2 regions of the Mesorhizobium sp. P2_F5 genome follow, and region 2 is predicted to be linked to the other one. Evidence: predicted binding sites of a transcription regulator. Region 2 holds the regulator's gene; the other holds the start of a gene.
The links. The regulator PhoB, encoded in region 2, activates phosphate uptake and scavenging genes when phosphate is short. The targets are predictions, from matches to a motif close to TGTCATNNANCTGTCAT.
Positions count from the first base shown of each region.

Region 1: the regulator PhoB is predicted to act here: its motif matches at 13,506-13,522, upstream of AC1DYO_RS04220 (acid phosphatase).

Region 1 is NZ_JBFUEY010000003.1:28,620-43,820, forward strand. Features, by position in the region: gene AC1DYO_RS04145 (Bug family tripartite tricarboxylate transporter substrate binding protein) at 1-260, shown strand, start outside; gene AC1DYO_RS04150 (AraC family transcriptional regulator) at 292-1,164, opposite strand; gene AC1DYO_RS04155 (MFS transporter) at 1,345-2,589, shown strand; gene AC1DYO_RS04160 (alpha/beta fold hydrolase) at 2,733-3,647, shown strand; gene AC1DYO_RS04165 (alpha/beta fold hydrolase) at 3,724-4,566, opposite strand; gene AC1DYO_RS04170 (MarR family winged helix-turn-helix transcriptional regulator) at 4,719-5,150, shown strand; gene AC1DYO_RS04175 (50S ribosomal protein L25/general stress protein Ctc) at 5,389-6,033, shown strand; gene pth (aminoacyl-tRNA hydrolase) at 6,055-6,795, shown strand; gene ychF (redox-regulated ATPase YchF) at 6,890-7,993, shown strand; gene corA (magnesium/cobalt transporter CorA) at 8,207-9,181, shown strand; gene AC1DYO_RS04195 (MaoC family dehydratase) at 9,371-9,832, shown strand; gene AC1DYO_RS04200 (MaoC family dehydratase) at 9,829-10,290, shown strand; gene AC1DYO_RS04205 (adenine phosphoribosyltransferase) at 10,365-10,910, opposite strand; gene AC1DYO_RS04210 (nuclear transport factor 2 family protein) at 10,989-11,432, opposite strand; gene AC1DYO_RS04215 (alpha-hydroxy acid oxidase) at 11,453-12,598, opposite strand; gene AC1DYO_RS04220 (acid phosphatase) at 12,766-13,461, opposite strand; gene AC1DYO_RS04225 (cytochrome c1) at 13,587-14,459, opposite strand; gene AC1DYO_RS04230 (cytochrome b) at 14,483-15,201, opposite strand, start outside.
Region 2 is NZ_JBFUEY010000006.1:15,748-30,948, forward strand. Features, by position in the region: gene pstC (phosphate ABC transporter permease subunit PstC) at 1-246, shown strand, start outside; gene pstA (phosphate ABC transporter permease PstA) at 243-1,559, shown strand; gene pstB (phosphate ABC transporter ATP-binding protein PstB) at 1,577-2,401, shown strand; gene phoU (phosphate signaling complex protein PhoU) at 2,443-3,147, shown strand; gene phoB (phosphate regulon transcriptional regulator PhoB) at 3,164-3,853, shown strand; gene AC1DYO_RS10720 (ROK family protein) at 3,884-5,119, opposite strand; gene xylF (D-xylose ABC transporter substrate-binding protein) at 5,389-6,429, shown strand; gene AC1DYO_RS10730 (sugar ABC transporter permease) at 6,575-7,927, shown strand; gene AC1DYO_RS10735 (ATP-binding cassette domain-containing protein) at 7,939-8,751, shown strand; gene AC1DYO_RS10740 (CHASE domain-containing protein) at 8,907-10,553, shown strand; gene AC1DYO_RS10745 (YMGG-like glycine zipper-containing protein) at 10,593-10,835, opposite strand; gene AC1DYO_RS10750 (hypothetical protein) at 10,919-11,245, opposite strand; gene AC1DYO_RS10755 (hypothetical protein) at 11,398-11,574, opposite strand; gene AC1DYO_RS10760 (sensor histidine kinase) at 11,757-12,797, opposite strand; gene AC1DYO_RS10765 (DUF1328 domain-containing protein) at 12,966-13,133, opposite strand; gene AC1DYO_RS10770 (response regulator) at 13,328-14,122, opposite strand; gene AC1DYO_RS10775 (NepR family anti-sigma factor) at 14,335-14,538, shown strand; gene AC1DYO_RS10780 (RNA polymerase sigma factor) at 14,542-15,093, shown strand; gene AC1DYO_RS10785 (response regulator) at 15,149-15,201, opposite strand, start outside.

The DNA of each region.
Region 1 (15,201 bases), on a different contig from region 2:
CTATCGCCGAAACCATTCCCGGCTATGAAACCTATAGCTGGAACGCTCTGTTTGCGCCTGCGGGCACCCCGCCGGAGGTGATCGCTGTTCTTCAGAAGGCGGCGGTTGAATCCCTGAAAGATCCGGACGTGATTGCCCGCATGGCCCAGTTCAGCGCCTCGATCGTGGCCTCCACCCCGGAGGAGCTTGGAGCGCATGTGAAGGCTGAGCTCGCCAAGTGGGAGCCGATCGTCAAGGCCAGCGGCGTTCAGCTGGACTAGGCAGCGTCGGCGCGTGCTCCCCCGGTGCCTCTTAGGACGCCGGACCCTCAAGGCGAGGTGGAGCCCGCCGCATGCCTTCGTCGCGCGCGCCGCGCATATAGCCGCGCGGCGAGGCGCCCAGCATCCGCTTGAACATGGTGATGAAGGCCGGCACGCTGTCATAGCCGAGATCGAGCGCCACCCTGGTGATCGGCTCGCCGTCGGCGAGCCTGGGCAGCGCCGCGAACAGGCAGGCCTGCTGACGCCATGTCGACAGTGACAGCCCGGTCTGGCGGTGAAAGGCGCGGGTGAACGAGCGACGGCTCATGCCTGCGGCATCGGCCCACTCGTCGATCGTGGCATGTGGCGAAGGCGCCGCCACAAAACGCCGGCAAAGTGCCGCCAGCCTCGGATCGGACGGGAAAGGCAGGCCGAGCGGCCGTTCCGGCAGCGTCGGGATTTCGTGCAACAGCAGGTTCATGATCAGCCCGCCGCGCCCTTCCAGTTCACCGCCTTGCGGCAGCTTTTCCGATTCGACGATCAGGCTGTGCATCAGCTCGGTGACGCCGACGACGCGCAATCCTTCCGGCAGGCCGGGAATCGCGCCCGGCATGACATAGAGCGAGCGCATCGAGACATCGCCCAGCATTTCGACGGAATGCTCGGTGCCGGCCGGTATCCACATTGCGTGGTCGGGCGGCACCATCCAGCGCCCGTACCTGGTCGTCACCAGCACGACGCCGACCAGCGCATGCAGTAGCTGGCTGCGGCTGTGGCGGTGTTGAGGCACGTGGTAACCATCAGGATATTCGGTCGGCAAAGCCACCGCCGGCCCGGAAACCTCCTCCAGCCATTGCCAGCGGCTTTCGTGCAATTGGCCGAGATCGGCATTGCCGGCGCGGAAGATGTCCCTGCCATGTGGCATCGGCTATGGCCCACTTGCGAAACTATTGGACCAAACCACGAAAGAAGTCGCCTCGCAAGCAGCTTATAAGGCAACCATCCCCCAAGGCGCTTCAGACGAGCGTCCTTAAGGCGGTCCGCAGGAGCGGCCGCTAAGCCTGCCTGCGGGCAAACACCCGCCAAAAAGACCTCGGAGCCTGCCTTGACCGATACGACAGCCACCAGCATTGCGCCGCAGCCAAGCGCCAGCCTCCCCTCAGTCCAGGCGACCGCCTTCACCGTCATTCTTGCGGTGAGCTTTTGCCACGGTGTCAACGACATCATGCAATCGCTGCTGCCGGCGATCTATCCGCTGCTGAAAGAGAATTACGGTCTCGATTTCTGGCAGATCGGTCTTTTGACCTTCACCTTCCAAGTCACGGCATCGCTGCTGCAACCGGTCATCGGCATGATCACCGACAAGCGGCCAATGCCTTATTCGCTCCCCTACGGCATGGCTTCCTCGCTGATCGGCCTGATCGTGCTCGCCTATGCCGGCCACTATGCGCTGCTTCTGGTCGGGGCCTCGCTCATCGGCATCGGCTCGGCGATCTTCCATCCGGAATCCTCGCGCATTGCCCGCTTTGCCTCAGGCGGCCGCTTTGGCCTGGCACAATCGCTGTTCCAGGTCGGCGGCAATTTCGGCCAGTCGATGGGGCCGCTGCTCGCCGCCTTCATCGTCGTGCCCTTCGGCCAGACCAGCATTTCCTGGTTCGCTGTCGGCTCCTTGATCGGCATCATCGTTTTGTCACGGGTCGGCGGCTGGTACAGCCGGATGCGCGCCGCGCAGGGCAATCGCAAGGCGGCAAGCTTCGTCTCGCCCTTCCCGCGCAAGAAGGTGATGGGAGCGCTGGCGGTGCTGACGCTGCTGGTGCTGACCAAGAACGCCTACATCGCCTCGCTCTCCAGCTACTATACCTTCTACTCCATCCATAAGTTCGGCGTGTCGGTGCAGATGAGCCAGGTCATGTTGTTCCTGTTTCTCGGCGCCTCGGCGCTGGGCATCCTGCTCGGCGGCCCGTTCGGCGACCGCTACGGACAAAAGGCGATGATCTGGTTCTCGATCGTGGGCGTGCTGCCCTTCACGCTGGCGCTGCCCTACGCCAATTTCGAATGGACGATGGTGCTGACGGTGCTGATCGGCCTGATCCTGTCCTCGGCCTTCTCCAACATCGTCGTCTTCGCGCAGGAACTGGTGCCCGGGCGTGTCGGCACGATCGCCGGTATCTTCTTCGGTTTCGCCTTCGGCATGGGCGGCATTGCCGCTGCCGTGCTCGGCGTCGTCGCCGACATGAAAGGCATCGATTTCGTCTTCCAGATCTGCTCCTATCTGCCGTTGCTCGGCCTGCTGACGGTCTTCCTGCCCAACATGAAGGAAGCCAGGAAGGCGCAGGTCGCCGCCGGCTAAAATCAGCTCATCTTCCGGAAATGATACGAGGGCGCGGCATTTGCTGCGCCCTCTTTGATTCTTCACCATACGCCGGGTGAAAAGCCTGTTAGGAGATAGTCATCAACGAAGGCTTGGGGCCTCCGACGTCTCTGGAGAATGATATGCGCAAGATCGTGTTGGCCGTGTTGGGTGTGCTTCTTGTTACCTTGCCGGCCACGGCACGCATCGTTCCTTTTCCACCGGGATTCAAGACGCAGTCCGTCGAAACCAACGGCACCAAACTCTATGTGCGCGTCGGCGGCAAAGGTCCCGCCGTCGTGCTGCTGCACGGCTTTGCCGATACCGGAGACATGTGGGGTGCGGCGGCGGACGCACTTGCGAAGGACCATACCGTCATCGTGCCGGATCTGCGCGGCATGGGTCTGTCTGCCCACCCGGAAGCGGGCTACACAAAGAAGAACCAGGCCGTCGATATCGCCGGCGTGATGGACGCCCTGAAGATCGACAAGGCAGATCTGGTCACCCACGACATCGGCAACATGGTCGGCTATGCGCTTGCCGCGCAATATCCCAAGCGCATCACCAAATGGGTCATCATCGATGCGCCGCTGCCCGGCATCGGCGACTGGGAAAAGATCAAGCAAAGCCCGCTGCTTTGGCACTTCAACTTCCGCGGCCCGGATATGGAGCGGCTGGTCGCGGGGCGCGAGCGCATCTATCTCGACCGCTTCTACAACGAGCTGTCGGCCGACCCCAAGAAGATCGACGAGGCAACACGCAGGCACTACGCCAAACTCTATGCCCGCCCGCATGCGATGCATGACGCTTTCGAGCAGTTCAAGGCCTTCGACCAGGACGCGATCGACAACCAGGCGATGCTCGCCGCCGGCGGCAAACTGACCATGCCGGTGCTGGCTGTTGGCGGGGAAAAATCCGCCGGCACAACGCAGGCCGATACATTGCGGCTTGTTGCGACCGATGTCACAGGCGGCATCGTGCCTGACTCCGGTCACTGGATCATGGAGGAAAACCCCGACGCGACCGTCAAGCTGATCACTGGTTTTCTCGACAAGTAGGTACTGTCCGACATTTCGATGAAAGCAAAAGCACCCGCCTGACGGCGGGTGCCTTTGTATATCCAAGTGGACGATTCTATGCCTTGAAGAAGGCCAGCAGGTCGGCATTGATGACATCGGAATGGGTCGTCGCCATGCCATGCGGAAAGGCCTTGTAGACCTTGAGCTCGCCCTTCTTGAGAAGCTTGACCGACAGCAGCGCCGAGTCGGCGATCGGAACGATCTGGTCGTCGTCGCCATGCATGACCAGCACCGGCACGTCGATCGCCTTCAGATCGTCGGTGAAGTCGGTTTCCGAGAACGCCTTGATGCAATCATAATGCGCCTTGGTGCCGCCCATCATGCCCTGGCGCCACCAATTCTCGACAACAGCCTGTGAGACCTGAGCGCCGGGACGGTTGAAGCCGTAGAACGGGCCGGCCGCAACATCGTGGAAGAACTGGGCGCGGTTGGCAGCCTGGGCGGAGCGGAAACCGTCGAACACCTCGATCGGCAGGCCGCCGGGATTGGCCGCGGACTTGACCATGATCGGCGGCACGGCGCCGATCAGCACCGCCTTGGCGACACGGCCGCCCGAGCCATACCGCCCGACATAGCGCGCCACCTCGCCGCCGCCGGTCGAATGGCCGACATGGATAGCGTTCGTGAGGTCGAGATGCGCCACAAGTTCCGCGACGTCGGCGGCGTAAGTGTCCATCTCGTTGCCGGTATCCGTCTGTGTCGAACGGCCATGGCCGCGCCGGTCATGGGCAATGACGCGGTAGCCCTTCGACAGGAAGAACAGCATCTGGGCGTCCCAGTCGTCGCTGCTCAGCGGCCAGCCGTGATGGAAGACGATGGGTTGGCCGGTTCCCCAATCCTTGTAGAAAATCTCGGTGCCGTCCTTGGTGGTGATCGTGCTGCTGCCGGGCTTGGTCATCTCAATCTCCATTGATTGTCTTTCGCGATAATCAATATCGCGATAACGATATGACTAGCGCAGATCGAAACCCTTGTCTACAGAAAATATGTATCGCGATATCATTTTTCGTGGTACATATCTGAAACGCTCAGTCGGCAAAGGAATGCGTCGTGCCTCTCCCGTTGGACAATCAGCTCTGTTTCACGCTTTACGCCACCAGCATGGCGATCAACAGAACCTACAAGCCGATGCTGGACGAGATGGGTATCACCTATCCGCAATACCTCGTGCTCAACGCGCTTGCCGAGGCCGACGGCATGTCGGTCGGCAGCATTGCGCACAGGCTCGCCCTGGAATCGAGCACCATCACACCGCTGGTCAAGCGCATGGAACAGGCAGGGCTCGTCACCCGCCAGCGCAGCCAGACCGATGAGCGCCAGGTGCAGGTCGACCTGACGTCGGCCGGTCGCGCGCTGCTCGTCCAGTGCAACTGCCTCAACGAAACCCTGATCGAGCGCTCGGGCATGACGCTGCCTCAGCTCGACGCGCTGAACCGGCAGATCCAGACCCTGCGCGACGCGTTGAGCGGCAATCAGGAATGACCCTGCCCCCTTGCGGCCCAAGACTTGCACCCTTTCCCGCCTTCCGCTATAGAGCCGCCACCCGCGTAGACACCCTTGGAGGCAACGCGGCGGAAGGCTGCCTTCCCTTGTGATCCCGAATAAAGGTCCGCGTATGCGGCTTCCCGCATTCGGACATCCAGGCCTGGCGGCTTTCGACGTTTACGGTCCAGGCAATTTGCCCGCCGCAAACGCTCCATAACACGCGAAAGGAAATGCCATGAGCCACGATACTTACGAGCTCAAGGCCGAAGCGCGCGAACAGGTCGGTAAGGGGTCCGCCCGTGCAGTTCGCCGTAACGGTAAAGTGCCTGCAGTCATTTACGGCGACAGACAGCCTCCCCTGGCTATCGCGCTGAACTACAAGGACGTCTTCTACAAAATCCATGGCGGCGGGTTTTTGACCACGATCGCCACGATCGATGTCGACGGCAAGAAAATCCAGGTTCTGCCCAAGGATTTCCAGCTCGACCCGGTCAAGGATTTCCCAGTCCATGTCGACTTCCTGCGCATCGGCAAGGACACCGAGGTCAATGTCGACGTGCCTGTCCACTTCATCAATGAAGACAAGTCGCCCGGCATCAAGCGCGGCGGCGTGCTCAACATCGTGCGTCACGAAGTCGAGTTCCACTGCCCGGCCAATGCGATCCCGGAATTCATCACCGTCGATCTCACCGGCGCCGACATTGGCGATTCGATCCACATCTCGGCGGTGACCCTGCCGGCCGGCGTCAAGCCGGTGATCTCCGACCGCGACTTCACCATCGCGACGATTGCCGGCTCCTCGGCGATGAAGCCGGAGACGGAAGAGACGGTGGAAGCGGCAGCCCCCGAAGCGGCGGCTCCTGCTGCCGAAGAGAAGTAATTTTCGAGCCCGGAGCGCGCGATGCTTGTGTTTGCAGGCCTCGGCAATCCGGGCGCGAAATACGCTGATAACCGGCACAATGTCGGCTTCATGGCGGCGGACGCAATCGCCCGCCGCCATTCCTTTTCGCCCTGGTCGAAGAAATTCCAGGGCCTGATCGCCGAAGGCACCATTGCCGGCGAAAAGATTCTCCTGATCAAGCCGCAGACCTTCATGAACCTGTCGGGACAGGCGGTCGGAGAAGCTCTGCGCTTCTACAAGATCGGCCCCGAAGCGCTGACCGTCTTTTATGACGAGATCGACCTGCCGGCCGGCAAATTGCGGGTCAAGGTTGGCGGCGGCGCCGGCGGCCACAACGGCATCCGCTCGCTCGACCAGCATGTCGGCAAGAATTTTCGCCGCGTGCGCATCGGCGTCGGCCATCCCGGCGTCCGGGAAATGGTGCACGGCCATGTGCTTGGCGATTTCGCCAAGGCCGATCGCGAATGGCTGGGCGTGCTGCTGGATACCATCGCGGACGATGCCGGACTGCTCGCCAAGGGCGACGACAGTTCCTTCATGAACCGGGTGACGCTGGCCTTGCGCGACAAGCTCGTGCCGACCGGCGATGACGACCGGCCGCCGCCCAAGGCGCCGAAAACGCAGAGCCCGAAAGCCCAGAGCCACATCCGCCAGGCACGGCCGCAGCCGGCGCCTGCCAAGCTGCCGGAAAGCGGCCCGATGGCCGCCATGCTGAAGAAACTGTTCGGCAAGAAGGACTGAGCGTCGACGCTATCGGGACCGCAGGGCTTGACGTTCCTCACCCCTATCGCCCATAGCCCTCATCAAATTTCTATTTCCCGATAGGACCGGACACATGGGTTTCAAATGCGGCATCGTTGGCTTGCCCAACGTCGGCAAGTCGACGCTTTTCAACGCGTTGACCAGGACGGCGGCGGCGCAGGCCGCCAACTATCCGTTCTGCACCATCGAACCGAACACCGGCGAGGTCGCGGTGCCCGATCCGCGCCTGCAGAAGATCGCTTCGATCGCCAAGTCGAAGGAGATCATCCCGACCCGCATCTCCTTCGTCGACATTGCCGGCCTGGTGCGCGGCGCCTCCAAGGGCGAAGGGCTGGGCAACCAGTTCCTCGCCAACATCCGCGAGGTCGACGCCATCGTGCATGTGCTGCGCTGCTTCGAGGATGATGACATTACCCACGTCGAGGGTAAGATCGACCCTGTCGCCGACGCTGATACAGTCGAGACCGAGCTGATGCTCGCCGACCTCGACAGCCTCGAGCGCCGCATCGTGCAGTTCCGCAAGCGCGCCGGCAGCAAGGACAAGGAAGCCACCACCGTGCTGCCGATGATGGAGGCTGCACTCGAGCTCCTCCAGGCCGGCAAGCCGACGCGCATCCTGCTCAAGGGCATTTCAGCGGAAGATCTGCGCATCCTGCAGGGGCTGAACCTCTTGACCTCGCATCCGGTGCTCTATGTCTGCAACGTCGCCGAGGCCGACGCCGCCACCGGCAACGAGCACACTGTGGCTGTCGAGAAGATGGCGACCGCGCAGGGCGCAGGCACCGTTGTGATCTCGGCCGCGATCGAGGCCGAAGTCGCCCAGCTCTCCGACGAAGAGGAGATGGAATTCCTGTCCTCGCTCGGGCTCGACGAGCCTGGCCTGAACAAGGTCATCCGCGCCGGCTACGATCTGCTGCACCTCATCACCTATTTCACCGCCGGGCCGAAGGAGACGCGCGCCTGGACGATCCACAAGGGCGATAAGGCCCCGCAGGCCGCCGGTGTCATCCACACCGACTTCGAGCGCGGCTTCATCCGCGCCCAGACCATCGCTTACAACGACTATGTCACGCTGGGCGGCGAAGTGGCGGCCAAGGAAGCCGGCAAGGCGCGCGACGAAGGCAAGGAATATGTCGTCCAGGACGGCGACGTCCTGCTGTTCAAGTTCAACACCTGAGCTTGCGGACGGGATCGCAGGCGGCGCGCTGACGGCGGCCGATCACAGGTTCGTCAAGTGGAAGAACCGGTATGCTGCTTCGCTTGACTGCCCTTGGCACCGGGTCTAAGGCCGTCTGCATGCGACTTGGCCGTCCCCGCGGGGAACGGCCGCGCGTGCAAGACCCATCGCTATCGAACGAAACCTCTTGGGCTCAACCAACGGAGAGCGGCGATGATCAAGGCCTTCGTCGTCGACAATGACCGCCTGCGCCTCGCCGATGATCTCGTGGCCAATGGCGATCAGGTCGTCTGGGCAGACCTTCTGAACCCGACCAAGGAAGAAGAGACGACGATCGAGACCTGGCTCGGCGTTGCCATTCCGACGCGCGAGGAGATGGAGGAGATCGAGATTTCGAGCCGCCTCTACATCGAGGACGGCGCCTATTTCATGACAGCCACTCTGCCGGCGCAGACCGAGGTCGACGATCCGCTGATGTCGCCGGTCACCTTTGTGCTTGCCGGTCCGAGGCTGGTCACCATCCGCTATCATGAGCCGAAGGCCTTCAAAACCTTTCCGCTGCGCGCGGAGAAGGTGGCGACCGGCTGCACCACGGGCAACACCATTCTGATCGGCCTGCTGGAAGCGATCGTCGATCGCCTCGCCGACATTCTCGAACGCGCAGGCCGTGACATCGAGACGATCTCGCGCGACATTTTCGAGGCGCGTTCGACCAAGGTGAACAAGCGCAACCGCGATTTCCAGGAACTGCTCAAGGCCATCGGCCGCAAGGAAGACATCGCCTCCTCGATCCGCGACAGCCTGATCTCGCTGCAGCGCCTCACCGGCTTCCTCGCCCATGTCGCGACGCAGACCAAGATGAGCAAGGACATCCGCGCCCGCATCAAGACCGTGTCGCGCGACGTGCTGTCGCTCGCTGACCACGCCACCTTCCTGTCGCAGAAGATCTCGTTCCTGCTCGATGCCACACTGGGCATGATCTCGATCGAGCAGAACGCCATCATCAAGATCTTCTCGGTTGCTGCCGTCATCTTCCTGCCGCCGACGCTGGTGGCCTCGATCTACGGCATGAATTTCGACATCATCCCGGAGCTAAAATGGGAGCTCGGCTATCCCTTCGCTATCGGCCTGATGATCCTGTCGGCGATCCTGCCCTTCTGGTATTTCCGCCGCCGCGGCTGGCTCTAATGCATGTCGCTCAAAAGTGGTCCCGGTTTTGAGAGAACGACATGCATAAAAACAAAGAACTAAAGCGCGTTGCCTGATTTCCGTTCAAACGCGAGGCGCTTTAGGCCCAACAGAATTCGCTTGACCAAACGCCGCCCGGACGGCATCCGGATGCCCGGTGATCGTACAACCTTGAACCGGATTAGGATCATGACCGGAAAAAGCTGGGCCTATGAGGATTTCACCGAGGGCGCGTCGATCGACCTCGGCGCCAAAAAGGTGAGTGCGGCCGAGATCGTCGAATTCGCCGCCGAGTTCGATCCGCAGCCGATGCATCTCGACGAGGAAGCCGGCAAGGCCAGCATCCTTGGCGGGCTCGCTGCCTCCGGCTGGCACACCTGTGCGATCTTCATGCGCATGTTGTGCGACGCCTTCCTGCTCGACTCGACCGCGCAAGGTGCGCCCGGCATCGACCAGGTCAAATGGAAGAAGCCGGTGCTGGAAGGCGATACGCTTTCCGGCAGGACCGGTGTGCTGGCCAAGCGCCTGTCGAAGTCACGCCCTCAGCTTGGCCTGGTCACGTTTCGCAGCGAGTTGCTCAACCAGCGTGGCGAAAGCGTCTTTGAACTCGAAAACACCGTCATGTTCCTGACCCGGGAGACCGGCGCATGAGCCTCGACGAGTTCTTCCGCATTGGCGAAACCATCAACCTCGGTTCGCACACATTCGACGCCGAGGCGATCAAGGCGTTCGCCCGCAAATACGATCCGCAGCCCTTTCACGTCGACGAGGAGGCGGCGAAGAAAAGCGTGTTCGGCAGCCTCTGCGCCTCAGGCTGGCACACCGCGGCAACCTGGATGAAACTTAGTGTCGAGGCCCGCATGGATGCCGGGTGGACGGGCCTGGGTCCGGTGCCCGAATTCGGTCCCTCGCCCGGTTTCAAGAATCTGAAATGGCCAAAGCCCGTCTATGCCGGAGAGACCGTCACCTTCATGCGCACGGCCCTGTCCCATCGCCCGCTCGCCACCCGCCCCGGCTGGCGGCTGCTCGCGCTGCGCTCGGAGGGGATCGATTCGACAGGCGACAAGGTGCTGGAGTTCGACAGCGCCGTGCTGGTGAAGGCTGGGTAGGAAGTAGGGAATAGGCAGTAGGCAGTAGTGAGTGCTGCGCCTTGCATGGAATGCGGAGCTCCCTACTCCCTACTCTAATGCCCTTCGAACCCGATCAACGTCCGCACCGGCACACCCAGTGCTTCCAGCTTGGCGCGCCCGCCGAGATCCGGCAGGTCGATGACAAAGCAGGCGGCAAGGATATCGGCGCCGATCTGCCTCAGCAGTTTCACCGCAGCTTCCGCCGTGCCGCCGGTGGCGATCAGATCATCGACCAGGATCACCTTCTCGCCCGGCGCAACGCCGTCCTTGTGCATCTCCATCTCGTCCAGCCCGTATTCCAGGCTGTAGGCGACGCGCACCGTCTCGTAAGGCAATTTGCCCTTCTTGCGGATCGGCACGAAGCCGGCCGAAAGCTGGTGCGCGACGGCGCCACCAAGGATGAAGCCCCGCGCCTCGATGCCGGCGATCTTGTCGATCTTCTGGCCGGCATAGGGATGCACCAGTTCGTCGATGGCGCGGCGGAAGGCGCGCGCATTGCCGAGCAGAGTGGTGATGTCGCGAAACAGGATGCCGGGCCTGGGATAGTCCGGAATGGTGCGGATCGCGGCGAGCAGCGTGTCTTCGAGCGAAGGTTTCATAAGGCGGCTCCGGATGATCCAGGACAGGTGTGAAACGACGCAGGGACAGATCCCCGGCGCGAGGCGCGACGACAACGGCTAGCGCGATGTGGCGGCCGAAACAAGCGCATCCGGCAAAGGATTGGCCTCGCTCGCTCTGTCCCACGCCTGGGCAACGATCTTCCACTGCCCCTCGCTCTTCACCAGCAGCAGCATTTCCATCGACCGGTTGGTCTCGGCGCCGTTCTCAATCATCTCGGCCGCGACAGCCGCGATCGCGATGTTGCCAAAGACGCAGATATCGGCACCCAGCACGGTTTCCTGCAACGACCGCAGCGAGGTGAGCGACAGGCCGCGCATCCGCTCGACAAAATCGGCAATGCCGATGCGCCTTGCCGGACGGGCAGCCGGATAAAGGCTGGCGCCCTCCAGAAAATCGTTGGCAAAGCCGTCCCATTCCGGCGCGGCGTTCTCATCCCAACTGAGACTGGCGAACTGCCGATCGATAACCGCCCTTATTACGTCCCTGTCCGTATCCGCCATGACCGGTCGCTCCCGTTCGACTACCTGAAACGGAGATTCGTGCGCGACAATTGTTCGATGGAACTGCAGCCCATCAGCTTCATGCCGCGCTCGATCTCGACCCGCATCTGCTCGAGCGCCCGCTCGACGCCTGGTTGGCCGGCCGCCGCCAGCGGGAACAGATAGTAGCGCCCGACGCCAACAGCCTTGGCGCCGAGCGACAGCGCCTTGAGCACATGCGTGCCGCGTTGCACGCCGCCATCCATGATGACGTCTATCCTGTCACCGACGGCATCGACGATCTCGGCCAGTTGGTCGAAAGCCGCCCTTGAGCCGTCCAGCTGCCGACCGCCATGGTTCGACAGCACAATGCCGCTGCAGCCGATCTCGACGGCACGTTTGGCGTCCTCCACCGACATGACGCCCTTGAGGCAGAACGGACCTCCCCACAGCTTGACCATCTCGGCGACGTCGTCCCACGTCATCGACGGATCGAGCATCTCGGTGAAGTAGCGGCTGATCGACATCGTGCCGCCGCCCATGTCGACATGCTCGTCGAGCTGCGGCAGCTTGAACCCCTCATGGGTGAAATAGTTGATCGCCCAGCCCGGCTTGAGCGCGAACTGCAGCATGCCGGCAAGGTTGAGCTTGAAGGGAATGGCAAAGCCGGTGCGCTTGTCGCGCTCGCGGTTTCCGCCGGTGATGCTGTCGACGGTCAGCATCATCACCTCGACGCCAACCGCCTTTGCCCGCTGCATCATCGCCCGGTTTAGGCCGCGATCCCGATGGAAATAGAATTGGTAGACCTGCGGGCTGCTGCTGATCTTGCGCGCCTCCTCGAGGCTCACCGTGCCCAGCGAGGACACGCCGAACATGGTGCCGAATTTGGCCGAAGCCTTGGCCACCGCACGCTCGCCCTGATGATGGAACAGCCGTTGCAAGGCGGTCGGTGAGCAATAGACCGGCATTGCCAGCTTCTGGCCCATGACGGTCACCGACATGTCGATCTCGCTCACACCGCGCAGCACGTTGGGGACGAGATCGCAGCTCTCGAAACTTTCGGTGTTGCGGCGGTAGGTGACCTCATCGTCGGCGGCGCCGTCTATGTAATTGAAGATCGGCCCCGGCAGCCGCTGCTGCGCCATGCGCCGGAAATCGGAAAAGTTGTGACAGTCGCGTAGCCGCATCATCGATTTCCAAATGCCATGGCGAAAGAAACTCGCTGCGTCGAATATCAATCCGACGCCGCCGTGCCAACGGGCGAATTGCCGAACTGCCTCTTGGTCACAGCCATGAACGAAAAAGGGACGCCTTTGGCGCCCCTTCCCGTCGAAAACCGACTGTCGTGAATAGCTTACATGCCGAGATCGGAACGCAACTCGGCCTTGGCGACATCGTACTCGGCCTTGAAGTCGTCGCGGTTGAGCAGGACGGCGGCAATGACGCTGCCGGAAATCTTGCCCATCTCGACATCGGACGGATAGTGGATGCCGCCAACCACGCGGTTGTGAGCATACTCGGCCGCACGCGCCATGATCTCGGCGCGCTTTTCCGGAATCATGTCGGCCAGGATGATGCCCATCATGGTGCCGACAGTGGCATGACCCGAAGGCCAGGACCCTGAGCTCGACAGTTTGACCACCGGCTTGACGAGGTCGCTGAGCTGGTGCGGACGCGGGCGCTTCCAGACATCCTTGGCCGGGTCGACGACAGCGCCTTCGGTGGCCACGACGCGATCGAAGAAGGCTGCGAATTTCGGCAGCTTTTCCTTGTTGAAATTCGGCCCCATGACATTGGTGAAGCGCCAGACGTCTTCCTCGGCGTCGGCAATGGCGCTGGCCTCCATCTCGGGCGTGCGCGTCACCTGCAGCGTCAGCACGGCGCCAAGCTCGGCCTTGGTCTCGGCCGAATCGTTGGCCGGCGGCGGCGGCAGGATCATCGTCAGGTCGACGTCCTTGTTGGTGATGAAGGGTTTTGCGTCTTCGGCCTGGGCGGCCGAGCCGGCGATGAGCAGCAGCAGTCCTGCCGCGAGCGATGCGTATCTTTTCATGGGTGCGATCCTTTGATGAGGGCGCCACAGGATCGCCAGCGGCAGTGACGGCCGTGTGACAAGCCGCCTCCGGAAAAGCAAAAGGGCGCCTCTCGGCGCCCTTTTTTATACGTGGCTGGCAGCGCTTAGTGCGCGACGTCTTCCCATACCTTGCGCTTGGTCAGATACATCAGCGTCCCGAACAGAGCCAAGAACACCAGCACGCGGAAGCCGGTCTTCTTGCGATCTTCCATATGCGGTTCCGCCGCCCACATCAGGAAGGCCGAGACGTCGCGCGAATACTGGTCGACCGTCTGCGGCGAGCCGTCATCATAGGTGACCTGGCCGTCGGACAGCGGCTTGGGCATCTTCAGCGACACGCCGGACATGAAGTAAGGATTGTAGTGCGTGCCTTCCGGGATCACCATGCCGGCCGGCGGCGTCTGGTCGTAACCGGTCAGCAGCGAATGGATGTAGTCCGGGCCGCCCTGGGCATACTGGGTGAAGATGTCGAACACGAAGCGCGGGAAGCCGCGCTCGACGCCGCGTGCCTTGGCCAGCAGCGACATGTCCGGCGGAGCAGCGCCACCGTTGGAGGCAGCGGCTGCCTGCTCATTGGCGAACGGCGCCGGGAAATAGTCGGACGGCTTGCCCGGGCGGTCGAACATGTCGCCGGCATCGTTGGGACCGTCATGGATGGTGTATTCGGCGGCAAAGGACTTCACCTGCGCCTCCGAATAGCCCAGGCCTTCCAGCGTGCGGAACGCCACTAAATTCATCGAATGGCAGGCCGAGCAGACTTCCTTGTAGACCTTCAGGCCGCGCTGCAGCTGCGCCTTGTCGTAGGTGCCGAGCGGGCCGGCGAAGCTCCAGTCCATTTCCTTCGGTTCGTCGATCGGGAAATGCGTCGGTGCTGCCGCGTTGTGCGCCTCTTCAGCGGCCATCGCCACGGTGCCGACCGCTCCGATGCCGCCAGCAAACACGCCTAGCAGGGCGAGCGAGGTGAGAATCTTCTTCATGCCAAATCCCCTTAGATTCTCGCTCAGCCCTTGGTTTCCGGCGCGGAGGTCGCACCGGCCGGATGTCCCCCACCGGCACCCTTGTTCTTCTCCAGCACCGCCTCGGTAATCGAATTCGGCAGTCTGCGCGGCGTCTCGATAAGGCCCAGCACCGGCAGCGCGACCAGGAAGAAGGCGAAGTAGAACAGTGTCGCCGCTTGAGCGTAGCCAACGTAGTTGCCCGAGACCTCACCTATCATGAGGGTCAACAGACCGCCGCCTTCCGCCGGCTGCGAGCCAAGCCAGCCAAGCAGGACAGCGTCGGCGACGAACAGCCAGAAGAACAGCTTGTACCAAGGGCGATAGACCGCCGAGCGCACCTTGGACGTGTCGAGCCACGGCACCAGGAACAGCATGACGATGGCGCCGAACATGCACAGCACGCCGCCGAGCTTCGAGTTGATCGGCCCGATGTTGAAGGTGATGGCGCGCAGGATCGCGTAGAACGGCAGGAAGTACCATTCCGGCACGATGTGGGCCGGCGTCTTCAGCGGGTTGGCGATCGTGTAATTGTCCGGATGGCCGAGGAAGTTCGGCAGGTAGAAGACGAAATAGGCGAAGAGGAACAGGAACACTATCATGCCGAACGCGTCCTTGATGGTCGCATAGGGCGTGAAGGCGACGGTGTCGGTCTTCGACTTGACCTCGATGCCGGTCGGGTTCGACTGGCCGACCACATGCAGCGCCCAGACGTGCAGGACGA
Region 2 (15,201 bases):
GCCATCGGCGAGACGATGATCGTCGTGCTGGCAGCCGGCGTTGCCGCCAATCTCACCATCAACCCGTTCGAAGCGATGACCACCATCACCGTCAAGATCGTCAACCAGCTGACCGGCGACCTTGAGTTCAATTCGCCGCAGACGCTGGTCGCCTTCGCGCTTGGCCTGACGCTGTTCGCGCTGACGCTGGTGATGAACATCGTCGCCCTCTACATCGTGCGCAAGTACCGGGAGCAGTACGAATGACCGACATCCCCCTGGACACGATGGCGGGTGCTGTCGCCCGTCCGCGCCGCGACATCGGGCTGAAGGCGCGTTACGCCGCCGAACGCCGTTTCCGCATCTACGGCGTGATTGCGATCTCGGTCGGCCTGGCGTTCCTGGCCATCATGCTGATCACCATCGTCTCGAAGGGCTACACCGCCTTTTGGCAGACGACGGTGACGCTGCCGATCACCTTCGACGAGAAGGTCATCGATCCCTCGAACAAGCGCGCCACTGATCCGAATGTGCTGATCAAGGCGAACTATCCCAAGCTCGCCGAAAACGCGCTGGTGGCCAAGCTCGGTATCGATCCCGCCAACAAGCCGATGATGCTGAAGCTCAAGGGCTTCCTGTCGGAAGGCGCCCGCGTCCAACTGCGCGACATCGTCGCCGCCGATCCCGCGGTGATCGGAACGACGCGTGACGTCAACATCCTGGCCGCCGCCAATCTCGACTCCGCCTTCAAGGGCCAGATCGACCTCAGCGTCGATGAAGCGCGGCGCAAGGTGTCCAACCAGCAGATCGACTGGATGAACAAGCTTAGGGCGGACGGCGTGATGGCCGAGCATTTCAACACCGGCCTGTTCACCTATGGCGCTTCCAGCCGCCCGGAAACGTCGGGCATGGGCGTGGCCATCATCGGCTCGTTCTACATGATGGTGATCGTGCTGCTCTTGGCGCTGCCGATCGGCGTCGCCGCCTCCATTTATCTCGAGGAATTCGCCAAAAAGAACCGCTTCACCGACCTGATCGAAGTCAACATCAACAATCTGGCGGCGGTGCCGTCGATCGTTTTCGGCCTGCTCGGCCTTGCCGTGTTCATCAACTTCCTCGGAATGCCGCGCTCCGCTGCCTTCGTCGGCGGCCTGGTGCTGACCCTGATGACGCTGCCGACCATCATCATCGCCACGCGCGCCGCCCTTGCCGCGGTGCCGCCGTCGATCCGCTCGGCAGCGCTTGGGCTTGGCGCCTCGAAGATGCAGATGGTGTTCCAGCACATCCTGCCGCTTGCCGCTCCCGGCATCCTGACCGGAACCATCATCGGCCTGGCGCGTGCGCTGGGTGAGACGGCACCGCTGCTCCTAATCGGCATGGTCGCCTTCGTCGCCGACTATCCGAAGACGCCTTTCGATCCGGCGACCGCGCTGCCGGTGCAGATCTACATGTGGGCAAACGAGGCCGAACGCGCTTTTGTCGAGCGCATGTCCGGCGCCATCATCATCCTGCTCGTCTTCCTCATGGCCATGAACATCACCGCGATCGTGCTTCGACGCCGGTTCGAGCGGCGCTGGTAGAAAAAAGGCAATTTGGTATGAACATCATGACCGAACAGTCCCTTGAAAACGCAGTGGGCGACAAGATGAACGCCAAGTCGAACGAAGTCATCAAGATGCGCGGCGACAAGGTCGGCGTCTTCTACGGCGAGAAGCAGGCGCTGTTTGACGTCAATCTCGACGTCCGCCAGAACCAGGTGACGGCGCTGATCGGCCCGTCCGGTTGCGGCAAGTCGACCTTCCTGCGCTGTCTCAACCGCATGAACGACACCATCGATTCGGCGCGGGTGACCGGCAAGATCACGCTGGACGAGGACGACATCTACGACAAGAACATCGACGTCGTCGAACTCCGCGCCCGCGTCGGCATGGTGTTCCAGAAGCCCAATCCGTTCCCGAAGTCGATCTACGAAAATGTCGCCTACGGCCCGCGCATCCACGGGCTGGCCAAGCGCAAGTCCGACATGGACCAGATCGTCGAATCCAGCCTGAAGAAGGCGGCGATCTGGAACGAGGTCAAGGACCGCCTGCAGGAGCCCGGCACCGGTCTGTCCGGCGGCCAGCAGCAGCGCCTGTGCATCGCGCGCGCCATCGCCGTGTCGCCGGAAGTGATCCTGATGGACGAGCCCTGCTCGGCGCTCGATCCGATCGCCACCGCCCGCGTCGAGGAGCTGATCGACGAGCTGCGCCAGAACTACACCATCGTCATCGTCACCCACTCGATGCAGCAGGCGGCGCGCGTGTCGCAGCGCACGGCGATGTTCCATCTCGGCTATCTGGTCGAGGAGGGCGCCACCGACAAGATGTTCACCAACCCCGACGACAAGCGCACCCAGGACTATATTACCGGCCGCTTCGGCTGAGCCGTCCGGCGGTTGAATTTTCAGGCACGAGGACCAAGATCATGGGTGAACATACCGTCGCCTCCTTCGATGAAGAGCTGGGGCAGATCAGCAAGCTGATCCGCGACATGGGCGATCTGGCCGGCTCGATGGTCAACGCCTCGACCAGGGCGTTGCTCAATTCCGACAATGCGCTGGCGCAGCGTGTCGTTTCCGACGACGCCATCATGGACGCGCGCCAGCGTGAGCTGGATGACCGCGCCATCACGCTGATCGCCAAGCGCCAGCCAATGGCCAACGACCTGCGCGCTGTGGTCGGCTCGATCCGCATGGCCGGCGACCTCGAACGCATCGGCGATCTCGCCAAGAACATCGCCAAGCGCGTCGGCACTGTCGGCCTCAGCGTTACGCCGCGCGACCTGTCGCATTCCATCGACGCCATGGCGCAGCTGGTGCTGATCCAGGTGCAAGGCGTTGTCGAGGAATATGCCGCCGCGGATGCCGCAGCCCTGGCGAAACTCAGGAATGAGGACGAGCGCATCGACGTCAAGTACACGTCGGTGTTTCGCGAACTCTTGACCTACATGATGGAGGACCCGCGCAACATCACCGCCTGCACGCATCTCCTGTTCTGCGCCAAGAATCTGGAGCGCATCGGCGATCATGTCACCAACATCGCTGAAAATGCGTACTATGTGCTGACCGGCCAGCAATTGCCCGCCAATCGTCCGAAGCAGGACGAGACGGCGATGGCCACTTCGGCCTGACAAGGGTGAACTGCTGATGATTGCGCCACGCATCATGGTCGTGGAGGATGAGGAGCCACTGGGCGTGCTGCTCCGCTACAACCTCGAATCCGAAGGCTACCAGGTCGAGGTGGTGACGCGCGGCGACGAGGCCGAAATCCGGCTGCAGGAAAACGTCCCCGATCTGCTGGTGCTCGACTGGATGGTGCCGGCGGTGTCCGGCATCGAGCTGTGCCGGCGGCTCAGAATGCGGCCCGAGACCGAACGGCTGCCGATCATCATGCTGACCGCGCGCGGCGAAGAAAGCGACCGCGTGCGTGGCTTGTCCACCGGTGCCGACGACTATCTGGTCAAGCCGTTCTCGACGCCGGAGTTCATGGCGCGCGTGAAAGCGCTGCTGCGCCGCGCCAAGCCGGAAGTGCTCTCCAGCGTGCTCAAGGTCGGCGACATCGTGCTCGACCGTGAATCGCACCGGGTCTACCGCAAGAAGAGCGAGATCCGGCTCGGGCCGACCGAGTTCCGCCTGCTCGAATTCATGATGCGCCATCCAGGTCGGGTCTTCTCGCGCAGCCAACTGCTCGACAATGTCTGGGGCGAGACGATCTATATCGACGAGCGCACGGTCGACGTGCATGTCGGGCGCTTGCGCAAGGCGGTCAACAATGGCCGCATGCCTGACGTGATCCGCACCATCCGCGGTGCAGGCTACGCCATCCGCGAAGATTGACGCGCGGCGCGCCGCGCCGTTGCCGGCCTCTCAGGCGACATGTTTGCTAGATTTCGCCTGAATCCCCGGCGCGAAAATCTCCTGGTCGACGAAGCCGAGCGCGCGCATGGCGCAGCCTTCGCGGATCAGCGGCAGTTCGTTGGGTTCGGTGTCGAAGGAAATCGACTTCGAGTGCTGGCCGCCGGCGGTCTGGGCAATCGCATTGCGCAATGCCGGTTCGATCAGATCGAAGGCGGCGGCGCTGACACCGACCATGGCGACGGGGGCGGGATCGATTAGGGCGAACAGGCTGCCAAGGCCGAAGCCGAGCGCTTCCCCGGCCTTGCGGTAGGCTTCCCGCTCGGGACCTTCGGTTTCGCGAGCGCGTGTGGCAAGCCCCCGCATGTCGGCGTCGCCGACATCGACCGGTTCGGCGTCCTCGCTCATCCCCATGGCATTGCGCCAGATGGCGTAGTTGCCGGCATAGGCCTCGACGCAGCCACGCCGCCCGCAGCGACAGAGCGCGCCGCCGGGACGGTGGATCATGTGGCCGAACTCGCCGCCTGAGGAATGGGTGCCGGTGAACAGTTCGCCTTTCAGCACCAACCCCATGCCGATGCCGTGCGAGAGCAGGATGGCAATGAAATCGTCGCGGTAGCGCTCAGGCTGGCGCCATTGCAGCGCCACCGCCATCATGTTGCAGTCGTTCTCCATGGTGGCCGGAATGCCGAACTCCGCTTCCAGTATGTCGGCGAACGCGATGTCGGTCAGCGGCGTGATCGGCGACCACAGCATGGCGCGCGCCTGCGAATCGGTGATGCCCTGGATGCCCATGGCAATGCGGGCGATGCTTTGGACATCGAGGTCGGGATCCTCGAGCCGCCGCCGCACGATTGCCGTGCATTCGCCGATCAGTTCGTCGCGCGGCATGGTCAGCGTGTCCAGCCGGCGCTGCTCCTCGGCGACCACATGGCCGGCATAGTCGATGACGGTGACGGAAAGGAAATTCAGCGACAGCACCACGGTCATCACCGCGGCTGCTTCCGGATTGAGGCCAAGGCCGACCTGTGGCCGTCCGCGTTTCAGCGCACCGGTCTCGCCGGGCTTGCTCTCGGCCAGGATGCCTTCTTGAATCAGGTCAGAAGAGATCGCCGATATGGTCGAATGGCTAAGGCCGGTGGTTGCCGCAATCTCGGTCCGCGACGGCTGGCCGGCCCGGCGCACGGCCGAAATCACCATCGCACGGTTGCGACGGCGCAGATCGTCGTGGCGGATACCAACCGACATCTTTTTTGTTTCCTCCCGGTCCCCCGCGCCTCATGATAGTGGAGGCGGTCAGGGACGCCACGCAAATATTGGCAGAAGCCGGTCACGCTGTCATTGTTTATTGCGGGTCTCGAAAAAAATCGACGACGCCATCAGAATCCATCAGAATCGATGTTGACAGCGTCTCGCCGTTGGACCAGTATTTTTTCGAGGCTCGAAAAAATAGAGCCTCTGTGTGCCGGCCCTCGGGCCAGTTTTGTCGCGCCGCGCGCGGCGCAGGGAGGATTATCATGAACAGATTTGCAGCCGCCATGCTGGCGGGTGTCGCCATGTCGCTGACGCTGGTGTCGGTCGCGCAGGCGAAGGACAAGGTCATCGGCGTGTCGTGGTCGAACTTCCAGGAAGAGCGCTGGAAGACCGACGAAGCGGCGATGAAGGCAGCGATCGAGGCGGCCGGCGACAAGTATATTTCCGCTGACGCGCAGTCCAATCCCGGCAAGCAGCTGACCGACGTCGAGAGCCTGATCTCGCAGGGCGCCAACTCGCTGATCATCCTCGCGCAGGACGCCTCGGCCATCGGCCCGGCGGTGCAGAAGGCGCTGGACGAAGGCATTCCGGTCGTCGGCTATGACCGCCTGATCGAGAACAAGGACGTCTTCTATCTGACCTTCGACAACAAGGAAGTCGGCCGTATGCAGGCCCGCGAAGTGTTCAAGGCCAAGCCGGAAGGCAACTATGTCTTCATCAAGGGCTCGGGCTCCGACCCGAATGCCGATTTCCTGTTCTCGGGCTCGATGGAGGTGCTCAAGGAAGCCATCGACTCGGGCAAGATCAAGAATGTCGGCGAGGCCTATACCGATGGCTGGCTGCCCGCCAATGCCCAGAAGAACATGGAACAGTTCCTGACCGCCAACGACAACAAGGTCGATGCGGTGGTCGCGGCCAATGACGGCACCGCCGGCGGCGTCGTCGCGGCGCTGACGGCGCAGGGCCTTGCCGGAACGGTTCCGGTCTCGGGCCAGGACGGCGACCATGCCGCTCTGAACCGCATCGCGCTCGGCACGCAGACCGTGTCGGTGTGGAAGGATGCACGCGAGCTAGGCAAGAATGCCGCCGAGATCGCCTCGCAACTCGCCGACGGCAAGAAGACGAGCGACATCGCTGGCGCCAAGGACTTCACCACGCCTGGCGGCAACACCGTCAAGTCGTTGTTCCTGACCCCGGTCGCGATCACCAAGGACAACCTCAACGTCGTCATCGACGCCGGCTGGATCAAGAAGGACGAAGTCTGCACGGGCGTCGCCGCCGGCAGCGTCGCGGCCTGCAACTAAGCTTGGCCTGTTTCCATTCGATAACGACGCCGCGGCCCAAAGCCGCGGCGTTTTCTCAACAAGATTTGTGTTTCCGCCATAGGCGGCTAACTTCTAGGCTGTGGTCCGGCATCCGCGTCAGACGGCAAGCCGCTGGGAGGACATCATGACCGACACGACCTCGACTTCGCAGGCCGACACCGCGCGTGCGTCGGAACTCGGCGCGGTCGCCCGGTTCCTGAAAGCGACCGAGATCGACACCCGCATGCTCGGCATGATCGGCGCGCTGCTTCTGATCTGGATCGGCCTGCATGTCATTTCCAGCTTCCGCCTCGGGGTCAATCCGCTCGATTTCGACAGCCGCACCTTCCTGACGCCACGCAACCTCTGGAACCTGTCGGTGCAAACGTCCGCCGTCGCCATCATGGCCTCAGGCATGGTGCTGGTCATCGTCATGCGCAACATCGACCTCTCCGTCGGTTCGGCCGAGGGCCTGATCGGCATGGTGATGGGTTTTGCCCAGGTGCATTTCCTGGTGCGCTTTGTCGGGCTCGAGCTTGGCAATCCGTGGATCTGGGTTCTGGCGCTGGTCATCGGCCTGGCACTCGGTCTTCTGATCGGCGCGTTCCAGGGTTTTGTCATCGCCTATCTCGAAGTGCCGGCCTTCATCGTCACGCTGGGCGGCCTTCTGGTCTGGCGTGGTGCTGCCTGGTGGGTGACCAGCGGCCAGACGGTGGCGCCGCTCGACGCCACCTTCCAGCTGATGGGTGGCGGTCCGGCCGGATCGATCGGCGCGACCTGGAGCTGGGTCGTCGGCATCGTCGCCTGCCTTGCCGTGGTGTTCGCGATGTTCAACGGGCGGGTGCAGCGCAAGCGCTTCCGCTTCCCGCTGCGTCCGATCTGGGCCGAGACGCTGCTCGGCACGGTCACCTGCGCCGTCATCATGGGCGCGGTGTGGCTGGCCAATTCCTATCCGTGGCCGATCGGCATCGTGAACCGGTATGCCGCCGCCAACAACATCACTGTGCCCGAAGGCGGGCTGTTCATCGCGCATGGCATCGCCATCCCGGTGCTGATGGCGGTGACTGTCGGCATCATCATGACCTTTATCACCAAGCGCACGCGTTTCGGCCGCTATGTCTTCGCCATCGGCGGCAATCCGGAAGCCGCCAACCTCGCCGGCATCAACACGCGCTGGATCACCATGAAGGTGTTCATGATCATGGGCGTGCTGGCAACGATCGCCGCGGCGATCTCGTCGGCCCGCCAGAATTCGTCGACCAACGTGCTGGGAACGCTGGACGAGCTGCTGGTCATCGCCGCCGCCGTCATCGGCGGCACCTCGCTCGCCGGCGGTTCGGGAACGATCATCGGCGCCATGCTCGGTGCGCTTTTGATGCAGTCGCTGCAGTCGGGCATGGTGCTGCTCGGCGTCGACTCGCCGCTGCAGAGCATCGTGGTCGGCGCCGTGCTGGTCATCGCGGTGTTTCTCGACACCGTCTATCGCAAGCGCGTTTAGGGGATACGATCATGGCTGACAAAACCGCTCCCTCCGCTGCACCCCCCGGCATGCCGCTGATCGACATGCGCAACATCTCGATCGCCTTTGGTGGCATCCGCGCCGTCGACGATGCGTCCATCGATCTTTTCCCGGGCGAGGTCGTGGCGCTGCTCGGCCATAACGGCGCCGGCAAGTCGACACTCATCAAGATCCTGTCCGGCGCCTACAAGCGCGATGCCGGCCATATCTTCGTCAACGGGCAGGAAGCTTCGATCTCCAATCCGCGCGATGCCAAGAAATACGGCATTGAGACCATCTACCAGACGCTGGCGCTGGCCGATAATGTCGACGCCGCCGCCAATCTGTTCCTCGGCCGTGAAATCATGACTGCCTGGGGCACGCTCGACGATGTCGCCATGGAGGCCGAGGCGCGCAAGGTGATGGGCCGGCTCAATCCGCGCTTCCAGCGCTTCAAGGACCCGGTAATCAAGCTGTCGGGCGGCCAGCGGCAATCGGTGGCGATCGCACGCGCCATCCTGTTCAACGCCCGCATCCTGATCATGGATGAACCGACGGCCGCGCTTGGTCCGCAGGAAACGGCGCAGGTCGGCGAACTGGTCAAGCAGCTGAAGTCGGACGGCATCGGCATCTTCCTGATCAGCCATGACATCCATGATGTGTTCGAACTTGCTGACCGTGTCTGCGTGATGAAGAACGGCCAGGTCGTCGGCACCGCGCGCACCACCGACGTCACCCAGGACGAGGTGCTCGGCATGATCATCCTCGGCAAGTGTCCGCCCGGCGCCATTCCTGGGCCGGGCGCGCTGAAGATCGCCGCCTGAGACACGCACTCTCATCGGGTGACCGCCATCCTCTCATGGTAAGCCGGCTAAATGTCTGGAACTTGATGTGCCACCCGTCGTGATGGTTTGGCCGCGCCATTGTGTTGCCGCGGCGACTTGCCCATAAAGGTTCCCGAACCGTTCATGGGCCTGCGTTGAAGAAGTTTTTCCCGATCCTCGCCTTCATTGCCGTCGCGCTGATCAGCCTGACGATGGCGGGTTTTGCCTACTTCGCCACCCAGGAGGCGGCGCGGATCAAATTCGAGGCGACGGCCGACGACGCGCTCAACCGCATCGAAAGCCGCATCGACCTGCACCTTTCGTTGCTGCGCTCAACGCAGGCGCTGTTCGACGCCCGCAATGGCGAGATTTCGCGGCGCGAATTCAAGGCCTTCTTCAGCGCGCTCGACGCCGACACCAACTTCGCCGGCCTGCGCGGCATCGGTTATCTCAGGCTGGCCAAAGCCGGCGATGAAGCGGCGGTCGAGCGTGACATGTTGCGCGACCGTGGCGTGCCCCACGCTGTCTATCCGGACACGACACAGCCATGGCGCACGCCCGTCGTGCTGTTCGAGCCGCTCGATCCTTCCAACGAGTCGACCATCGGCTACGACATGTTCACCGAACTGGTGCGGCGCGAAGCGATCGAAAAGGCGATGGCCGATGACGCACAGCATGCAAGCGGTCTGGTTCAACTCGGCCAGGACACGGGCGCGGCGCAGACTTTTACCGGCTTCCTAGTCTTCGTCAGGCTCAATGTGGAAACCGCGCCGGATGGCATCAACGCGTCCAGGTCGTCGACTTCAGGCTTTCTCTACGCGGCCTTCCGCGCTCGCGACCTGTTCCAGACGGCGCTCAGCCGCACGCCTTTGCTGCCGGTCAACACAGAGGTCTATGACGGCAAGATCGACGCCGATAATCTTCTGTTCCAGTCGGAAACGCCGCCGGTTGCGAGCTTTGGCGACAGGCTCTTGGTGACGCGCAAGATCATCGTCGCCGGCCGGCCGTGGACGGTGCTGTTTCGGCCGACCAGCGCTTTCTCGCAGCCGTCCTCGCGCGCCATTCCGGTGATGCTCGGACTGTTCGGCCTGCTTTTGGCCGGCGCCATCGCTCTGGTGGCGCGCTACCAGGAGCGCGCCTATGACGCCAAGTCGCTGTTGCACGAGACGACGGAAAAGAGCCTGCTCGAAAAGGATCTGATGCTGCAGGAAATGAAGCATCGCATCAAGAATTCGATCACGCGGGTGCTGGCGATCGCGCGCCAGACGGCGGCGCACGCCACCGACGTAAAGGAGTTCTCCTCCTCCTTCTCGGCCCGCCTGCAGGCAATGGCGGCCTCACAGGACATGCTGACGCGCTCGCGCTGGCAGAAGGCCGACCTTGGCGACCTGTTGCGCATCGAGCTTGGCCAGGTGTTTGGCAAGGAGCTTCCGGACGGGATATTGTCAGGGCCTCAGGTGCTGCTCGACGAGACGACGACGCAGGCGCTTGGCCTTACGTTTCACGAACTGGCGACGAATGCGCTGAAATATGGCGAGGCCGGCAATTCCGTCGGCGCGCTGAAAGTGGACTGGTCGTTTGAAGGGCGCGGATCCGACAGGATGCTGGTCCTGAACTGGCGCGAGGCGGGGCAGAAGCAACTCGAAGCACCGGCCACGACCGGCTTCGGCACCAAGCTGATCGATCTCAATGTCACGCGCGAGTTGCGCGGCACGATCGCCAGAGATTTTCGCGCCGACGGGCTCACGGTGGAAATCAGGATTCCACCGCCTGATGCAGGCAAACAAACGGAGACCGGCTGACCGGTCTCCGTCTTGATTGTTTGACGCCTTTGAAGCGGATCAGCAGCGAGCGGTGTAGAGCCGGCCGCGATTGTCGCGATACTGGCAATAGCCATTGCGCAGGTTGCGCACCAGCAGACCGGAACCGGCACCGACGGCTGCGCCGATGAGCGCACCCTTGCCGCCGCCAACCAGGCCGCCGACGCCGGCGCCAACCAACGTTCCGACACCCACGTCCTGCTCGGTCGTGCTGCAGCCGCTGACGGCGACCACGGCAACCATGGCAATAATCAATTTCCGCATTGAGTCTCTCCTCACTTTCGTCCTCACTTTAGTAAGCTCCAGCCGCCATTTAGCACGAAATGACGGCCTTTGCCCGCTCGATCTTATTGTTGGCGAAGATAGTCTTTTTCGGGGCGTGTCACATTCGACGCAACCGCGACGTTTGAAATCTGCAAGGATGCGTCGAGCGAACCGTCCGGGCGCACGTTCCAGACGATCTGGTCGTAATCCTCTTCCAGGGCAGGATCGACGGCAAGACATTTGGCGACGACATGCTCGGCCTGACCTTGCACATCACCCATGGCGAAAGGCCGCTCGGCGGTGCACGCCTCCGCGGTCTCGAACACGCTGACGGGCACCGACAGTTCGCGGCATTCGGTCATGCTGTTCGAACAGCCGATAACCAGAAGCAAAGCGGCGATGTGTTCCACGGCGAAAAATCCTCTCGCCATAAGAACGGTCGACAGCCGTCAAAGTTCCTGTGACGAAAAGGTGGGGACGTTAGCAATTGGCTGGCCAGGAGCCAGACCAGCCTCTGAGCTCAGCCTGATTTGGGAGCAATGTGGACCCGAGCGATCCTGGCTCAGCCCAGCTGCGACGCCACAATCAGCACGATGGCGGCGACGAGCGCGACAGCGGCGAAACGAAGCAAGGGATGCCAGGCGTGCGGCGCAGGTGAGGCGGAAGCATCAGGATCCTGAAAGCCGCTCATGGAGACGCGGGCGGCCTGCTCCAGCCTGTTCATATCGGCAACCGTCAAAGATCATTCCTCCCATACTTGCGTTGCAGGCCACGGCCGAAGCGTCGGTTGAATCGGCCAGGAGCCGGCAATCTCTGGGAGCCTCAGCATCGGACTTTATGGTGAACGGCCGGTTAAGGAATCCGGCGCTCTGGGCTCTCTGTTTGACACAATTAGGAACGCTCTGAGGCAAAGCCGGCCGCTCACTCGGTTTCGAAATTGCCGTGCGGAACGACAAGCCGATACTCGAGCCGGTCGCCGGTGATCTCCAATGTCGCCGTGCCGTTCAACGATGCCGGCACGACACGTTCGAGGGCAACGCTGCCGAAGCGCTTCTCGGTGCGTCTGTTGTCATTGGCAACGATGGCCTCGACCCAGGTCAGCGACAAAGCCGGCTTATCAGCGGCCTCGGTGACGCTCGACAGATTGGCGGTTACCTCGACGAAGCCATCCGGCCGCGCCAGGGCGCCGTAGCTGAATGAATTGACGGCGAGCTCGTGCATGGCCAGGCCGATATGAAGCGCGGCATTGGGATTGAGGTAGGGGTTGACGCCATTGAAGCGCAGGCTCTGTATGGGATCGGCGCCATAGCGTACGACCTGGCCACGGACAAGCTCGCGCAGTGCGGCACCCCGCCAGTTCGACGACGTCACCAGATCCTGGGAGGAGGCCAGTGACTGCAGCCGGCCGCGAAAGCGCGTGAGGAAATCGTCCGATGTCTCGGAATAGCGGCCGGTCTGGGTGGCAATGCTCTGGATAATGGCCAACAGGTTCTTGGAGCGGTGGCTGACCTCGCGCAACAGCGTCTTCAGCGTCTGCTCGCGGCGTTTCTGCTCGGTGGTCTCCACCATCGTGGTGACGACGCCCTGCACATCGCCGCGGTCCCCATGATCGGCGTCGACCCACACCTGGAACCAGCGGATACCGTCGGTGGCGGGCACACTGAGCTCGACGTGCTCGGGATTTCCGGAGGCCATGACACGGCGTTTGGCGGTATCGATGTGCTCGACCTGCGCCGCCGGCAGTATGCCGCTGCTGTCCGCGGAGTCGGAAGCCCATGGCTCACGCATGTTGCGCGCCCACACGGTCTTCATCTCGCGGTCCTGGTACAGAACGGAGATACCGGCATTGTGCAGAGCGTGGAGCAAGGCACGACCGAGTTGCATGCCGCTTTCAGCGGGATGCAGGGCGATGACTTCGTCACTCCGCCCGTTGTCGCCTGTCTCTCCGCCTCTGGAACGCATCAGTCACCTGTCCGCCCACCCAAGCTGAACGATTCACTCTGAAATGAGTTCCTGAAATAAGCCCTGAAACAGGTCCGCCGGACGGCGTCCCGTTGAAGGACACCGCCCGGCGGTGGCTGGAAACCGTTTGAGGGGTGCGGCTTCCAGTGTTTGGCTCGCTATCCGGTCTTACGACGCCCGCCTGAACAGGCCGGCCAGAAGCGAGATGACGAGGAAGGCGAGAAAGATGAAGAACAGGATTTGCGCGATGCCGGCGGAGGTGCCGGCGATACCGCCGAAACCAAGCGCGCCGGCGATGATCGCCACGACCAGAAATACGAGCGCCCAGTAGAGCATGATCCGTCTCCTTCCGATGCTGGGATAAGAACGTGGGTGGTTGGTGTTTGTTCCACCCTTTGCCGAAAAAGACGGCCTTTGGAAGGGCCTGGGCGCGAATTGATTTCAAGCACGCGAGCGCGACCGGCAACTGGCGATCGCCAGGTTGACGATCGCCAGTGCTGGCAACGCCGCGCGATGCGGCGAATGTTGTGCTAGGCGGCGGCCTTGGCCTGCCGGTCGAAGAACAGCGCCTGGCTGATCAGCGCTTTGACCATGTCAGGATTGAACGGCTTGGTGACCAGGAAAGCGGGCTCGGGCCGCTCGCCGGTCAGCAGACGCTCGGGGAAGGCAGTAATGAAGATCACCGGCACCGAGGTCGACGACAGGATCTCGTTGACCGCATCGATGCCCGAGCTGCCATCGGCAAGCTGGATGTCGGCCAGCACCATCTTCGGCCTTGTCTTGCCGAACATCGCCACCGCCTCGGAATGGGTACGGGCGGTGCCGACGACACGATGGCCGAGGCTCTCGACCATTTCCTCGATGTCCATGGCGATCAGCGGCTCGTCCTCGATGATCAGCACGTCGGTCGCCACCTGGCGGGAAATCTCGTTGCTCGCCTGGGCAAGCAGGTCGGAGAATTCCCTGGCGTCGACATCGAGAATTTCAGCGGCCTCGTCCTCGCTAAAGCCTTCGACCGCGACCAGCAGGAAGGCCTGGCGTGGCCGTGGTGCGATGGCGTTCAGATTGGCGGCGGCGCGCTGCTCCCATGCGGATTGCGCGTGCTCCTGCGGAACGCGGATGGCGATGGAGGTGAACAGTTTGGCGAAAACCTTGTAGATCGCGATGCGGTCGTTCGACGCTTCGGGGAAGATGTCAACGTCGGCGATGATGGCTTCGAGCATCGCGGCGACCAGCGCATCGCCACTCTCCTGCGATCCGGATACGGCGCGCGAGAAGCGGCGCAGGAACGGCAGGTGCGGAGCAATGGTTGCGGAAAGGCTCATCATAGACGTCTCCCTCAGATGACGTGATTGCATAGATTCCAGGTCAAGCTGATTGCAAGCCCCGGCAAACAAACGCGGGTTTTGCGAAAAAGTTCCGAGGCTTGTGGAACGAAACAGTGTTGGCGACGTTTGTGGGGCGATGGGCAACCAGACGAGGGGGCCGCTTTGTGTTGTGTAATAGGGCGGCTCGGGCGCTGGAATTTAAGGGCGAAATGAAGGACATGAATAAAGATCCACTGGCTGGCGCCGCTGACAGGCGCCGGGCCAATTCCGGTGACCCGCTCGGGGCGAATTCGGAAATCGGCCGCAAACTCAAACAATATTATGACGAGCTGGTCTCCGACAATGTGCCGGATCGCTTTGCCCAGTTGCTCAGCCAACTGGAACAGGCTGAACCCGCACAGAAGAAGGACTGAGGCATGGCAGCTGTCTCACAAGGCTTCAAGACCGATCTGCTCGGCTCGATCCCGAGCCTGCGGGCCTTTGCCGTGTCGCTGACGCAGAATGCCGACAAGGCCGACGACCTGGTGCAGGAAACGCTGGTCAAGGCCTGGGACAAGCATGAGAGCTTCCAGCCGGGCACCAATCTCAAGGCATGGCTGTTCACCATCCTGCGCAATGAGTTTTATTCGCAGATGCGCAAGCGCGGCCGTGAGGTACAGGACAGCGACGGCATCATGACGGCCAGGCTCGCCGTTCATCCGGCCCAGCATGGTCAGCTCGACCTGAAGGATTTCCGCAGCGCTCTCGAGCAATTGCCCGAGGACCAGCGCGAAGCCATCATCCTCATCGGCGCGTCCGGCTTTTCCTATGAGGAAGCGGCCGAGATCTGCGGCTGCGCGGTCGGAACGATCAAGAGCCGGGTCAGCCGGGCGCGCACGCGGTTGCAGGAGATTCTGAAAATCTCCGGCGAAGACGAATACGGGCCGGATGCGATCTCGTCCCAGGTGACGGGTTCAAACGCTGCCTGACAGTGGGGCCCGTTTGTGGGCTCCGGTTGCTTCAAATCCTGAATCGATGAGCGTTTCAGACAGGCGCGCGGCCGCAGGCTGCGGCCAGCGCCCCGATGAGATCGTCGC